2 regions of the Pseudoalteromonas spongiae UST010723-006 genome follow, and region 1 is predicted to be linked to the other one. Evidence: riboswitches for the same ligand, from Rfam matches in the RefSeq annotation. Region 1 holds a riboswitch; the other holds the start of a gene.
The links. A riboswitch is a leader RNA that binds a small molecule or an ion and turns the genes downstream of it on or off. The one in region 1 is predicted to bind lysine.

Region 1 (8,083 bases):
GTGCACTTTGATGCTCTAACATGCTTTCAAGCGCAGTGATGGCTTCGCCGTTTTGCTCAAGCGCTTTTAATTCTATTTTTGCACGATTTACTTTTTCAAAGGCGCGTTGCCACACATCGTAAAAGTCCACCTTGGCATTTGACATATGACGCTCAAACACTTTTAACATAAAGCGTTTTACATCTTGCGCACCAAGCTTATGTAAGTTAAGAATTCGGCGGAAGATCTCTTTATAAATAGGTGCGTCATGGGCATGATTAAGCGGGATCATTTTAAGGTTAAGCACGCTATCAAATGGGGTTGCGCCGCCAGTTAGCAAGGCATTTAGCTCTTGTGCTTTAAGCTCATACGGAGCGTAACCTTTTTCACCTAACTCTTTAAATAGCTGAGTGTATTTCAAAATGCGTTTGTTTTGCGTGTAGTCGGCTAAATCTAATTTACCGTGGTAGCAAAAATACTGGTAACCATACCCTGCTACTTTACCAAGACCAGCTACACCAATAACTACTGGGCCATGGGGAAGCTCTGCTTCTAGTAGAATATACGATTGATCAGATGCAAAATAGAATTTACGGGTTTCGTCAAGGTCGTGTCCGTCCCATTCGGTTAAACGCAAATCGTTAATCAGTGGAAACTGTAATGCGTTGATAACTGAGCTTTTACCTGTGTTATTAGGCGCACAAATAGAGCTACTTTTATTGAGCGGGATCACGCATTTTGCATAACCTGCGGTATTTAAGAGGGCAAGTTTAGTTAATCCATATAATTCAGTCATTACACTTGCTCCTCATCCATATGACTTTGAAAATTGCTAATGTCGTTTAGGGCATCTAAATAGCGGTGTGCTGAGGCAAGAATACGAAAACCCAGTTCAGTTTCGCGGGCAACGCCAAGCCTGACCATACGTAAAAATACATCGCGGCGCATATCGCTCCCCGAAAAGATCTCTAGCTGATCAAACAAGTGCTTGTTGTTCTGCGCTAAGGTCATCATCAGTTCAAGGTCGATATCTGTATCGAATAGGGCAACTAGTGGATCTTTACCGAGGTTGGCATAGTGCTCAATCAACACGTAAATGGTAAGGGCAAATGAGCGCGAGATTTTACCCATATTCGGGGTGCCCTCATCCACTTGCAGGTAATAAAACCCGCGGGCATCGTGAACAAGGGTTTGGCCAAGAGCAGCAAAAAGCGCTTCATAGGCATCAAACTCTTGATCAAGTTGTTGAAATAGTTGGCTGTCTTGCTCGCAAATATGGTAGCCAGACACCAGTTTTTTGTTGATTGCTTTAAGCTCTGAAAGCAATGATAAATCGATTTGAGACATAAAAATTAATCCGATGAAACTGCACTTGCGAGATACGGCTTGAGCGTAAGCTGTTTATTGCCACTTTGAATGGTTACTTGCTCGCCGTGTGAAATAGCGAGCGTGTGATCGCTTGCTAGTTTTTGATAAAGGTATAATAACTCGTCAGTTTCTAGTTCATCATAGGTGGTCGTTAAGAAATCCATAATAGACGCTTTTTTGCTGCGTTTAGCTTGCGTAAAGCGTTGTTTTACGTGATTGTAATCAGGAATATTAGGTGCAATGTATTGATTTACCGCACTCATATCCGGTAATTCGTATTCGTCGTGCTCAAATTCAGCAAGCTCGGCCATATACGCAGTGATTTGGTTGTTAGAACCAAGCGATAATCGTTGCGCCTCTGAGCTGAAATATGGCATAAATTCGCCAAGGATTTTATCCACCCCTTGTTTACGAATAAGCGCAAGTACCTCTGAGGTTTGCTTGGTTAGCTGCGTATTGCGGCGCAGTTCTTCACGTAGCGGCAATAATACATCGGCACTTTTGGTAAGAGACTGCTGACCAATAAGGTACATATCTAAAATACGGCTGCGCAATTGCTCTAGCTGGCGCTTTTCGTGTTTAAATTTGCCGAGGGTGGTGAAGTGAATAATCAAGTCACTCAGTGAGGCTTCAATTTGCTCAAAACAGAGCTTAAATTCGCCGCCAATATCGACCATATTTAGCATTGGTTCAATGTATTCATCAAATGCGTCAATGACTGCTTTATAGCGTTTTGCCAGCGTTAAATTAGAGTCGTTAGATTTAGCTTGTTCAACAAGGTTAAAAATAGCGTTTTGATTATGTTGGAATAATTTAACAATTTTACGCACGCGCTCATCCATAATGCGGGCGTTTCGTTTAATTTCCATTTCATCGTCGTTAAAGCCAGCGTTAGATAAACGTTGGTTTAAGCGCGCCAAATCGTCAACGAGTACGTGAATCTCGCCAACGAGGCCAAGGCTTTCTTCTTGCAATAAAAACTGCGAGAAATCGGCAATAGCACGGTTAATTTCGAGCTGTGACGATTTAGCTAAAGGTATGATGATCTCTAACTGGATCAACTTGTTAATTTGCTTAAATACCGCCTCGGAAGAGAGTTTTGGTTCTAACTTTTTTAACAAGCTTTGGGCATCTTGGAAGCTAAAATCGCCAAAATCAAAGCGTTTAATTAGGGCTTCAATCAGTGACCAATTGTCTACCAAGGTTGCTAGAATTCTTTTAGGTGGGATCATATTTATCCACGTTAACTTGATATCTATCCAAAAAGTAAATTTTTTATAAAAAAAATGTGTAATTAGACTAAAACCGTAGTGGTTTTAGGTAATCTTCAGTGCTACACTTCGCGCCGCTCAACAGGCTTCGTATCGACTGCAGGTTGGGTGTTCGTTCAAATTTTTAACTCAACTCTACAGGTTAAAATAACAAGATGGTGTCAGGTGTTATTCTCGCGCTGATAATAATCGCATTCGTGCTGATTGTTATAGAGGATATTATCCACGTAAACAAAGCCAAAACAACGCTATTTTTTGGAACTTTGTGCTGGATTATTCTCTTTATTTCCCCTTTACATGGGCAAAGCCCAGAATCTGTTCAAAAAGAACTCGATCATAATATTTTAGAAATTGCGACCTTGTGGTTGTTTTTGATGGCAGCGATGACCTTTGTTGCTTATTTAAACTCCAAAGGGTTTATTCAAAGCTTGGTGCATAGGGTATTGCCTAATGAAATGAGCGAACGCAATTTAATGTATTTAATCGGTGCGTTTGCATTTTTCTTCTCGTCGATTTCTGACAACATCACGGCAACGCTGATATCGCTGGCGGTTGTGATGTCGTTAAAGCTTGATGCCAAAAAACTCATTAAGTATGCCACGCTTATTATATTTGCGGTTAACTCGGGTGGGGTATCGCTTATCACCGGTGATGTAACTACTTTAATGATTTTCCTTGCTGATAAAGTCACCATTGCTAACTTATTGTTGCTTGTGGCTCCTGCAGCGTTATCGGTATTTATTTTAGCGGCGATGCTAAGTATGGGCATGAAAGGCACTATTACTTTTGAAAAAGTCGAACTGCGCCGCATTGAAAAAACCGATATCACCATTGCCTGTATTTTTGTTTCGACCATCGTAGCGACACTGATGTTTAGTGTGTGGTATCACATTCCGCCATTATTAACCTTCTTATTTGGTTTATCGCTAATGTTCTTAGTTGCGCAATTCTTAATGCGCAAAAAAGACGTGAATAAAAAGATTATCGATTACGTACGTGAAATTGAGTACGACACCTTATTATTCTTTGTAGGTGTGTTACTACTTGTAGGTGCGATGAAAGAGATTGGTGTGTTGAATCAATTTACCCACCTTTATGAAGTACTTGCACCTGAATATGCAAACTACTTTATGGGTATTTTGTCAGCGGCCGTAGATAACGTACCGCTTACCGCAGCACTACTAAAAGCAGATATTGTAATGGATACACGTCAGTGGTTAACCTTTACCTATGCAACCGGTGTAGGCGGCTCAATGCTGATTATCGGTTCAGCTGCGGGCATTATTGCGATGAGCAAAATTAAGGAACTGACCTTTGTAAGTTACCTTCGCATGTTTATGTATTTGATGATTGCCTACACCATTGGTTATTCATCATCATATTTAGTTGGTTGTTTATTTCTTAATTAGTGATTGACAGCTAGACGGCTAAACGGTAAATTTCAAAAGCCTTCTTTTTAGAAGGCATTTGTTTGTGTGCTTATTAAGTATTCAAACACAGAAGAGGTGCATTAACCAGGTAGTAGATTCGAGGGCGCATTCCCGACGACGGTCTATCAGGGGGTTAACTGCCGAGGAGTGATCTGGATTTGTGGCCAGCTTGCTTCGGTTCTAGAAGTTGAATCTTCGGGACTGTCACCTGTAACAGGTGGAGAGCTTCTGGCAGAGACTATCCTGATGTAATCAATCACGTTCCTTGCCAAGTTCTCCTTATTAAGATTTAAAGGAGAGACCGTGTCTAATTCGAGTATTAATGTAGCAAAATTTGGTGGTACCAGCGTCGCAGACTATGACGCTATGGTGTGCTGCGCCGAAATTGTTATATCAAACCCAAGCACCCGTTTAGTTGCCGTAAGTGCAAGCTCTGGTGTTACCAATCATTTAGTAAGCCTTGCAAATGACGATTTAACGGACGCTGCGCGCCAAGAACATATTGACGCCGTGGTAGCTATTCAGCACAAAATTACTGAAAAACTTACATTAGATGACGACATTACCGAAGGTTTTTTAGCAACACTTGAAGCGTTTAAAACCTTTGCATTACAAAACGAATTTGATGACAAAGCAAGCGACGAGCTATTAAGTTTTGGTGAGCGTTTATCATCGTATCTATTTACCCAAGTTTTACGCAGCTTAGGTGCACAATCGCTTCGTTTTGACGTACGTGAAGTGCTAGCGACCAATTCACACTTTGGTAAAGCAGAACCGAATGTTGAACGCACTCGTGAATTAGCACAAGCAAATTTATTGCCGTTATTAAGCGAAAACATTGTTGTTACCCAAGGTTTTATTGGTGCAAATAGCCAAGGTGACACAACCACGCTTGGCCGTGGCGGTTCTGATTACAGTGCAGCATTATTGGCTGAAGCGGTTGACGCAAAAGCTGTTTACATTTGGACAGACGTAGTGGGTATTTTTAGTACAGATCCTCGTTTATGTGTCAAAGCGGCACCGATTGCAAAGCTGAGCTTTGATGAGGCGGCAGAAATGGCAACCTTTGGTGCCAAAGTGTTACACCCAGCCACTATTTTACCAGCAAGTCGCAGTGGCATTAGTGTATTTGTTGGTTCAAGTAAAGCACCAGAGCAAGGTGGTACCTGGATTGAGAAAGAAAAATCAGAACAAGCGGGCATTCGCGCGGTAACTCAGCGTAAAAACCAAATTTTATTAACGGTAAAAAGCCCTGAAATGCTACTTGCTAGCGGCTTTTTAGCACGCGTTTTCACTATTTTAGCGAAATACAATATTTCGGTAGATTTAGTGACTACCTCTGAAATCAGTGTTGCGTTAACGCTCGATAATGCGCCAAATGCATCACGCCCGGAGCTTGATCAAGCTTGTCTTGATGAGTTAAGCGAGTTTTGTCATGTAACGGTTGAGAATAATTTAACCCTGGTGGCATTAATCGGCTCTGAAATTCAATTACGTCACGGCGAAATTAATTTAATGGGTGTACTCAGTGATTTTAATATTCGTTTAATTTGCCATGGTGCAAGTAAGCACAACCTGTGTTTCTTAGTTGAGCAAACTGAATCAGATAACGTGGTGCAAGCGATTCATAGCCGTTTGCTCGAAGCCTGTTAAATCGGGGTTAAGGGAAACTTCAACAAGCGCTGGTGGCTGTTTAACAGTGATTGGCGTTGCCATACTAAAATCAAACCCATTAATTTGGCAGCTATAGGCTGCTAAATTATGTTTTGCATAACCGTGATATACATTAGGCGAAAGCAGCTGGGCAATTGGCATGGCAACAGCTTTAGCAAGGGCCTCTTTTAATGTCCAAATACGAAAAAAAGTATCGGACATAGGGTTTGCTGCTTCAATTTCTCTAACTTCATCTTGATGATAAAAGTGTTTGGCTAATTTTAAAAAAGGGCGCTTTTGCGACATAAACTCAAGGTCGATGCCCATACGCTCTGGCTCATGTGCTAAATATACCGCAACCCAGCCTTTGGAATGACTTATCACCAGTGAAAGTGGCAGGGTGTTGTTTTGATATTTAATTACCAAACGTGCAGTGTGTTCATCAAAAAAGGTGGTGAGTTCAGCTGCTTCATACGCAAAGAACTGTTGCGCTAATTGCTTAATTAAATAACGCGAGGCTAAGTATTCGCGTTTAGCGCTTTCTAACTTGCGCCTTTCTAAAATGCTAATTTCATGCGCAGATAATAAACTTGTGATGTTTATTTGGTCGAAATTAAGGGCTTGGCTATTGGCTATAACTAAATTAATTGGTGACTTAGGGCTTAGCACGCTAAAATGCGCGCGCTCAGGCGAGATGCCTGTGATTGGTGGTTTTTTGTTGTTAATCGTTTCCATACCCGATAGATTAGTCTTTTAGCCAAGCGCAGTTTTACAATTTGCTGCAGTATATCTTGCTTGGTTACGTAAGTCGTGGTGTAGATAATAAAAATAAGAGTTCAATATGGCACAAATTAGAGATGGCTTTCAAAGTCGCTTAGGTTTTGTATTAGCGGCGGCAGGCGCCGCGGTTGGCTTAGGTAATATTTGGGGCTTCCCAACACAAGCGGCAAACCACGGTGGTGGTGCATTTTTGTTGGTTTACTTTATTGTAATTTTTTTACTGGCGTTACCTGCGCTTTTTACTGAACTCTATATTGGCCATAGTGCACAAGCGAACCCCGTAAAGGCATTGGCTGAAGCGTGCCAATCTACCAGCAAGAAAATGGGCGCGGCAGCAGGTTATATTGGCCTTGGCGGCGCCATTGTGATGCTCAGCTTTTATAGCATTGTTGCTGGCTGGATGCTGGCATTTGCACTTGAACCAATCGCCACATTCTTTGGCCTTACCGACATTGCAAACTTCCTAAAATCAGATTCAATATTGCGCAACTTTATTTTTACGCCGTTGATGCTGATATTAACCGCCAGTATTATTTTAAAAGGGGTTAAGTCGGGTATTGAGGTATGGTCGCGCCGATTAATGCCGGTTTTATTGGTATTACTACTTACGTTAATTGCCTATATTGCGACGTTAGATGGCGCAAGCGATGGATTTAATGCTTATTTAGTGCCTGATTTTAATAAAGTCACTGATCCAGATTTAATTATTGCAGCAATGGGGCAAGCGTTTTTCTCGCTATCGCTAGGTGTTGGTTGCATGATGATTTACGGCTCGTATCTAAAACGTGATGCAAACGTAGCAAAAATGTCGATTTCAGTTGCCATGCTTGATACCAGCGTTGCGTTTTTAGCGGGCTTACTGATTATTCCTGCACTTTATGTGGCACAAGCTCAGGGTGTTGAGATTATGCAAGGTGGCAAGTTGATTGGTGAAGGGCAGTTAATTTTCGCTGTGTTACCTCAGCTGTTTGCTACCTTAGGTGCCTTTGGTTTAGTGGTGGCGTTTGTCTTTTTTGTATTAATGTCGATTGCATCGTTAACGTCAACAATTTCATCGACAGAAATTCCAGTATCGTTTTTAGTAGAAAACCATGGTTTTGATAGAAAACCAGCAACTTGGCTGGTAACGGTTATTGTGGGTATTTGTTCAAGTGTGATTATCCTTAACTTTGAATGGTTGTTTGGCTTAGTGATCACCGTATTTACCCAATATCAATTACCATTAATGGGGTTATTCTACTTTGTGGTTGTGGGGTGGCTTTGGAAGCGCGGTAACAAACTGCACGAATCAAACAAACTTGGTTATAAAGTGCTAGCAAATTATATTCGCTTTATTTGCCCAATCTTAATGTTAGCGGTGTTTGCTAACGTGGCATTTAAGTAATAGGTTATTGGTACAAAAAAGCGCGTTTTAAACGCGCTTTTTTTATAAGTTAAAATAGCTTTTAAAACCGGTGAGTACGTTTGTGATTGCAACCGCGGTTAAAATTAAACCCATTACTTTACTAATAACGATGGCGCCTGCATTACCAATAAGTTTTTGAATTTTGCCTGCCATTAGCATTAATAAAAATGCTAAAAACACTACAGCTATCATTACAC
Region 2 (8,083 bases), 1.0 Mb from region 1:
TGTTTGCGAATCATCGCCTGCAGCAAGTTCGTTAAGAATACATTGCTTGGCGAGTTCTTTTTCAGAAGGGTCGTCGTTTGCAAATGCAAGCGAGCTGGCCAGTGAGAGTATTAAGCTAGAAGCTAAAAGGCGCATTAATTATATCCCTAAAATGAGTGAGCTTTTATTATAACCATTTTAGAAACATAAAAAAGGCGGCATATTTGCCGCCTTGTGCCCCAAAGGGGACTTCTCACGCAACTGTTACAATTCAAAGTAGTTTGTAAAAAATTTATAAAGCTCAGTGCCTTGATTTACGCTGGCTGACGCAAAGTGCAAAATTGCTATGCCATCTTGCTCTAGGGTAATTTCATTTAGTGGCTGTTCAGATAAATAGCGTTCCATACGTAAAATTTTGGCAATGGTATCGCCTGCTTTTACGTGGCTACCGAGCGCTGCTGTGTATTCAACCATGCCACCCATGGGCGCGTAATACGCAAGATAATCATCTAAATAACAGGCGTAGCGGGTAATGGCTTGTGGCTGGTAATGAGAATCTTGTAATGCTTCTTTATACGTTAAATAGCTTAGTATGCTGTTTGCATCGTTAGCGGCTTCTGTCAGGTCAATCTTTTCTTGTGAACCTAGCTCAACGGTAAAGGCTTCCACTAAAACGGGAATGTCGCGACCTGTTTTTTTATAGGCTTGGCTTAGTTGCCACCATGGACAAAAATTCGCTTCGTCCATTGCGCCATCAAATTCATTTGGAATAAGTAACACATGCTCAATATCAAAATAACGGGCACTGTCTTTAGCATATTCTGGGCAATATAAATGCTTCGCTGAGATTGGCCCTGTGTGTAGGTCGAGCACAATGTCTGCCTGATGCGCTAATTTTTGTAAGTTTAAAGCAATTCGCTTACCCGTATTGAGTGCGTAACTTGGCCCTTCTAAAATTTCGGCAGTTGCATTTATTAGGCGCGATTTAAACGCACTTTTAATTGTTGCGATATCAGCATCCTGATATTCCACAACAAAGCCATCGACCAAAGCCGAGTGGTTTTGATACATACGGTTCCAGTTGGTACCCGTAATTGGATCAAATCGTCCTAGGGTAAACTCTCCTGACTTTTGGTTGCAACCAATTGGGTTTGCATAAGGCACTAAGGTAATGTTTGATGCCAACGTCTCGCGCTTCAGTTTTTCAAGTAACTGATATATCACCGCGTTGCCTTGTACTTCTGCACCATGCATATTGGCTTGAATATACACATTTGGCCCTGTGCCGTTTCCTTTGAGGCGATAAACCGGAATAGTCAGCGGTAAGCCGTTGGCAATTTCACCAACTTGAATGTTTTCTTGGGTGATTAGGTTCATAGTTACCTCAAGTAATAATCAGCGCTTTCGCTTTGTCTGACACATGTTACGACGCCATTTTTTACGACAAATTCTGCGGGTAATTCATGGCATAAAAAGTACGGCATACTTTCAGTAAAGCCATACGCGCCACATTGGGAAAAAATAAGCCAGTCAGTGTCGTTAATATCGTTGGCTAATTCAAACTCGCCTAAGCTATCTAGTGCTGTACAAAGCGGTCCGTGCACTAAATAGGGTTTAGTTTTGCTGTCTGTTTCACGCAATAACTCCGCAGGGAATGCCTGATTGGTAACCGCAGGGCGTAAAATGTGGTTAATGCCGCCAGCAACAATAAGTTGATTAGCACCGTAGTTTTGCTTTTGTTCAACGACAGGATTGGCATAAAAACCCACTTCGCCAACCGCATAACGGCCGAGTTCCATCCAAAGCTCTTCGCAACCTACCGAGTGCTTTATTGTTGCCAATGCATCTACTAATTCCTGCCAGACAAGCTCTGTGCTTGATGTGCAATAAGGAATGCCTAGGCCGCCGCCTAAATCTAAAATACGTAGATCAAATCCGAGTTGCTTACTTAAACTTTGTAATGGTGCAATCATGGCACGCCAAAGCTCAGCTAGCTTCTCTGTGCTGAGCATATTGCCCCACTGAAAAATATGTAAACCAGCAAAGTCGAGCGCTGGGTAATCGGCAATATTCAACGTGGACCATTCGTCACAGCCAAGGCCAAACGGTGTTAAGCTATCGCCACCAAGAGGATTCTTTTCACTGTCTGGCCAGCGCAATTGCACTCGCAATAAAATGCGCAGGGTTAGGTTATGTTCACTAGCAGCTTGGTTTAACCAAGCCACTTGGTTGTGACTTTCAGCGACAAAGGTGCGAACACCTTTATCGAGAAAGTGCCGGATCTGCTTTTTCGATTTTGCAGGTCCAGTGTTGAGCACACGTTTTGCGTCTATGCCTTGGGCTAAAACTTGGTTTAGTTCACCGCTGCTTGCTACATCAAAGTCAAAGCCACATTTATCTAACGTTTGGATAATCGCTGAAAGCGGGTTTGCTTTTACTGCGTACCACAGTTTCACCACATTTTGTGATGTAAGCTGCGTTAGATGCGCTTCTAGCTTATCTAAATCGTATAGATAAAATGGCAGATCTGTTTGTTGGCAAAGCTCTGCAAGTAATTGACGTTGTGGTGTGCTCAAAAAGCTCATTAACGTAAAGCCTCTTCCAGTTCTAATGATGCATCGCTTTGTTCATCACGATATTTAACGATAAGCGCACATGACATGCTTAAGCCTTGCTCGCGGCCCCATTCACTTGATGAAGGGCGTGAACCTGGAATAACAATCGCATTTTCTGGAATTGGTTCGCCTTTTTCTAAAACGCGCTCATTTACACAGTCATAAACAGGAATAGTCGCAGAAAGACGCACGCCAGGTGCTAGTACCGCACCTTTTTTAACTACAACGCCTTCAACGATGACACAACCTGCGCCGATAAATGCATCATCTTCAATTACTACAGGGCTTGCGCCAACAGGCTCTAATACACCGCCAATTTGCACTGCAGCACTTAAATGTACGTTTTTACCAATTTGAGCGCATGAGCCTACTAATGCATGGCTATCAACCATAGTGCCGGTGTCGATGTAAGCACCAATATTCACATAGGCTGGTGGCATAATCACTGTGCCGCTTGCAACATAGGCACCTGGGCGAACACTCGTACCACCTGGCACCATGCGTACACCTTCTTGTGCAGAAAAACCGCGTACAGCAAGGTTATCTTTATCTACAAAACCACCTGGAAATTCAGTGTTAGTACCATTTTTGAAAACATCTAAAATGCCTTTTTTAACTTCAACGTTCGCGTGCCAGTTACCATTTTCATCTTGGTTTGCTGCGCGTAAGGTGCCGTTTTCTAGGTTTTTTAATAGTTCTTGCCAGTTCATAGTACTTCTCTCTTAATTCCAAGATAAAATTGTTTGATTAGCAGCGAGAATTGCTGCAGGTGATTCCAGCTCATGATGGGTAAGCGGTGGACGTAAATTTGGGGTGTTGAGCTTGCCTTGTTGGTGCATTAACACTTTTACCGGCACAGGGTTAGCTACTTCAAATAAGCTATTTACCGCGTCGCTCCAAGTAGTAAACAGGTTTGGTGTGCCTAAAAGCGATCTGCGAACAAACTCTGCGGTTTGTTTAGGCCATGCGTTAGCAGCAACCGATACTAAACCTTTTGCGCCAGCTTGGGCAAAATATGGCATTAAGGCATCATCGCCACTGTAAATAGCTACATTAGGATTGCTGCTTCTAAATACTTCAAATTTACTAATGTCACCACTGGCCTCTTTTAAAGCCCATAAGTTAGTGTGATGACTTAATGCGGATAACAGTTCAGGAGCAAGTGCCACGGCGCTTCGTCCTGGCACGTTATACAACATGCAGGGAAGCTCTGTGGCACTAAGTAATGCATCAAACCACTGAATTTGGCCTTTAATGCCGGGTTTAGCGTAAAGTGGTGAGCCTAGTAATAGTGCGTCAATCGGTTGTTGGTTACAGAACTCTAACCATTCAAGTTGTTGCGGTAAGTTAACCCCGCCTACAGCAACCATCAAGGGTACAGTCGGCGATAAGTCACAGACAAAACGCACGATTTGCTGCTGCTCTGTGATGGTTAATGCTAAACCTTCACCTGTGCTGCCGAGTAATAAAATGCCATTGTTGGCATCTTGTTGATCTGCTACCAATTGCGCAAGATTGTCATAGTCAACTTCACCTGTCTCAGTGAAGGGGGTGACTAATGCAGTCCACAGCGGGTACTGCGTCAAATTAAATTGTGATTTCATCTCTAGCGAACTTAATATGTGTTCGAAGAAGGGATAAGAGAAAGGCTTAGTCCAGCTTCGAACAACTAAAAATTCGAAGAGCAATGGACTTAAAAAATAGATAAGGCGAATGGCCTTATTTTTCTAAGACCAGAAGCTCTCCACCAAACATATTTACTTAATACAAGTAATTGGTGACAGTCGCCGGGATTCAGCCCAAGCGCCCGAGATAAGTTATCAGCAAAAAAGCTTATCTCTCGGCGTTAATTCCCCTCATTCAGTGTCATTGGAGTTTGCTCCCCTCAACTGAATTACCTGAATAACGCACCTCTTCCAGCCCTAAGCTAGCCGCTATTTTAAATAGCCACTAACGTAAAATAGGGTGATTGAGCGGCAATTGAAACATTTTGGACGTCTAAATGTCAATAAAATTTATTTTAGAGCACTGCAATCGCATGATGTTTAATGATATAACTAGCGGCTATTGCGGTTGAAATTAAGTAAAAATAGTTAGTTGTGAGAAAGTTAGTATTTCTGTTGTGCGTTGTTATAAGCTTGCCATGCGATGCATCGGTGAAAAAAGCCTATGAGGAATCGTTTGCGTCCTCGGTAGTATTAAGTGACTCTGACGTTGTGCGCTTTGGCTTTGGTAATTTTGACCCGGTTAATATTTTAGAGCAACTCGGTGATGATGCAGGCGATAAAAATGTAAATTTAAGAACTCAGCTACAAGTATTTGCACTGCCTTATACCTACACGTTAGACGAAGATTCACGCATAAATACGCACTTTTCTTATATTTCACAATCGCAAGACATATTGCTGGATGATGTGGCTATACCTGACGACAGCCATGATCAAATCTTCACCGCTTATGCCGATTATGAAACAGCGCTGTATCGTTACGATAATTGGTTGTTAGAAGGCTCAATTGGTGCGCATGTTATGCATTACGACAATATTCATGACTACAACAGCCCTGAAAGCCGCGCCGCCAAAGCAGAAGTGGAAGGTATTTATTTTAATACAACTGCAAACTCAGTTTTAACCGATATGGGGTTAACTCTCAGTCGCAGAAAAGCCAGTCGTTGGGGGCATTGGTTAGTTAAATCGAGCTATAATCACTTCTTTGGTAAAGGATTTGGTGGTGATGATGCAACACGTGATTCAACCCCATCAGGTTGGTATTTTGCGAATAGCGTCAGGGCAACCATAAAGCTCGACCAAAAATTAAAACATACAGAGTCAATCTATCTTAAATTTCAACGTGTTGATTTGGGTGGAGACGCACGTAGCGCCTTTAGCACTGGCCATTATTATGAGTACGGTGGCGGCTTATTAATCGACACTCGGCCATGGACATCTTGGTTTGATAATATCGGCATTGGCTTGCATTACAACGAGGGTAGTGTACTTAGTGGCGGCAGTATTGTAATCTACTTTAACGAAGAGTAACTCCAACTCACTGTAATCGTTATCACTCTAGTGGGCTTAACGCCATGCTAACTAGGCCTAAAATTATCGGTGTAACGCAATATTATCAGATAAAAGTCGCCTTATTAGTATATCATTTGTTCAGCGCAATATTTGAATATAGACGTAAAGAGTTGGTGAACGCCATTAATATAAAAGGACTTAGATAATGATTCTATTACCGCTTATAACGCTGTCTGCAAGTGTCTTGAGTGCAGCTGATACATCTGATTTAGCAAACAAAACCGAACAACTTCACTTAAATACCATTGTCAATGCTGAGGCAATTAAACGTGTGCCGCCTAAATATCCAATCAATGCTGCGCGTGACGGTAAAGAAGGTTGGGTGCAGCTAAGTTTTGTAGTCGAACCAGACGGTTCAACATCTAATGTTATTGTTGAAGATTCCTCTAATGAGGCATTTGAAAAGTATGCACTGCGCTCAATCAAAAAGTGGAAATACTCACCAGCCACTAAAGATGGAAAGCCAATTCAGCAATGTCGAAATCAAGTACAATTGGACTTTAAATTAAGTAATGTCCCCAAAGGTGCATCAAAGTGGTTCTTTAGGCAATATCGCTCGGCAATGGATTTTTTAGAGGAAAATAAAGTCGCTGAGGCCGAAGAAATAGAGAAGAAGATCGAAGAAAAAGGTCGTTGGAATGCGTATGAAGATATGTATTATTCAATTCTTACCTCCCTTATCGCTGAAAAAAATACCAACCCAAAGGCCGAGCTAGCAGCAATTAAAAAGGTTTTGTCTTATAACGACTTACAAAAGGAAGCACAATACAGCTCGCTTGCTGCGCGTGCATTTAGTTTAGCGGTAGAGCTACAGGAATATGGTGATGCGCGTTCGATTTTTACAACACTTAAAAGGCATTACCCTGAAAATGAAAAGTTGGCGATGCTTACGCCTTACTACAATCAAGTAACTGCGTATTTAAAAAGTGACAAACCTATTATTATTAATGCACAAATAAGTAAACGTGATTTTTGGAGCTATCAGCTCGAACGCAGTGCTTTTATTATTGATAATGTGGATGGCAATTTAACTAATCTTGAAGTGCGTTGTGATAATCATCATTCCCAATTTTTGGTTGAATCAGGCAATAAATGGCAAATCCCTGAGTCTTGGGGCAGATGTTCGGTTTATGTGTTTGGCGATACCAATGCCAAGTTCACATTGGCCGATGTTCACAGCGAACAAAAAATCTAAATCATACAAAAAGGCGCTTAAGGCGCCTTTTTTAATTACTTGTTGCGTATTTTATTTACGCACTTTGATATCACCTACACCTACTTCGGCTTCAATGCTGTGCTCGCCTGCGCCAGAGTAGCGTGTTTCAGAGCTAACAATATTACGTGTGCTTTCTAAGTCGCCATTAAAGCCTTTAATGCTAGTATCGCCAACGCCTGTTGATAGTTCGATGCGCTTAAAGTCATCAAGTACTGTATCGACACGAATTGAACCAACACCTACTTCTGCTTCAAGTGAGTTTTCAAGTTTTTCTACATCAATGCTGCCAACGCCAATTTCAATGTCGATCGCTGCATGCTTTGGCACTTTTACAACCCATTCTTGACTTAAGTTTTCTTCGTCAATTTCCAATGAAATACGGTTATCACGAACGCGTTTACTTAGTTCTACATTTGATACATCACGATTTTTTGAAAACCAGCCTTCGTCTTTGCCCTCAATTTCAATTTCAATGCTAAGCTCGTTGCTATCTACTGTGATAATTTCGATGCTGCCCACAGGGAAATCAATTTCAAGATTTTGGCCTTGGCTTAATGTAAGAGTTTCAGTAATACGTTTTTCATCACCAGCATAAAGATTAGTTGAGATACTTGCGGCGATTAATGTCATTGCTAACGCTAATTTTTTCATGATGATTATTCCTTTTGATGACTGCGCTTAATCAGTTTTAACTGTTTGTTATTTAGTTAGACGCAGGCATCAATTAAAAAGGTTTAAAAAATTATTTATTTTTTTTCGAAAGTTTAAAGCCTTCCTTTTCAAGAAGCTTCAATAAACCTTCAGGACCGTATAAATGAAGTGCGCCAACAGCAATAAAATGTGGTTGTTTGGTTAGAGGAGCCTTTAACTGTTCTACCCAGTTGTTATTGCGATCAGTAAGCAGTACTTTTTCAGTTAGCGCGCTGTAGCTGTCACCCGTAAAGGTTTCGCGGTAGTAGTTTTCAAGTGCGCTATCGTTGCCTCGTTTCCAGTTACCAATCAGACGATTAAAGTACTTATCCATATCAGCCAGTTCTTTTAAACCGTCTTCAATCATTTTGTTGTTATGTTTGCTAAATCCTTTAAACATTCCCATTTGTTGCTCTAACGTTTCTAGTTGCATAATCGGAATTTGCAAACGTTGTGCGACATTCATTACTTGCTTGTCGATACCAAAGGAATCTTGATAACCT

Region 2: it holds a riboswitch for lysine, as region 1 does, so the genes downstream of both, dapA (4-hydroxy-tetrahydrodipicolinate synthase) here and lysC (lysine-sensitive aspartokinase 3) in region 1, are expected to answer to the same signal.

The regions. Positions count from the first base shown of each region.
Region 1 is NZ_CP011039.1:1,763,369-1,771,451, reverse strand. It holds gene PSPO_RS08335 (hypothetical protein) at 1-775, opposite strand, end outside; gene PSPO_RS08330 (condensin complex protein MksE) at 775-1,326, opposite strand; gene PSPO_RS08325 (hypothetical protein) at 1,332-2,579, opposite strand; gene nhaD (sodium:proton antiporter NhaD) at 2,774-4,027, shown strand; lysine riboswitch at 4,111-4,284, shown strand; gene lysC (lysine-sensitive aspartokinase 3) at 4,415-5,701, shown strand; gene PSPO_RS08310 (4'-phosphopantetheinyl transferase family protein) at 5,651-6,436, opposite strand; gene PSPO_RS08305 (sodium-dependent transporter) at 6,543-7,865, shown strand; gene PSPO_RS08300 (MarC family protein) at 7,908-8,083, opposite strand, start outside.
Region 2 is NZ_CP011039.1:2,801,555-2,809,637, reverse strand. It holds gene PSPO_RS12930 (phospholipase A) at 1-135, opposite strand, end outside; gene PSPO_RS12925 (succinylglutamate desuccinylase/aspartoacylase family protein) at 244-1,356, opposite strand; gene PSPO_RS12920 (PLP-dependent decarboxylase) at 1,359-2,564, opposite strand; gene PSPO_RS12915 (2,3,4,5-tetrahydropyridine-2,6-dicarboxylate N-succinyltransferase) at 2,564-3,304, opposite strand; gene dapA (4-hydroxy-tetrahydrodipicolinate synthase) at 3,317-4,198, opposite strand; lysine riboswitch at 4,324-4,518, opposite strand; gene PSPO_RS12905 (Solitary outer membrane autotransporter beta-barrel domain) at 4,694-5,632, shown strand; gene PSPO_RS12900 (energy transducer TonB) at 5,820-6,869, shown strand; gene PSPO_RS12895 (DUF4097 family beta strand repeat-containing protein) at 6,921-7,541, opposite strand; gene PSPO_RS12890 (TraB/GumN family protein) at 7,633-8,083, opposite strand, start outside.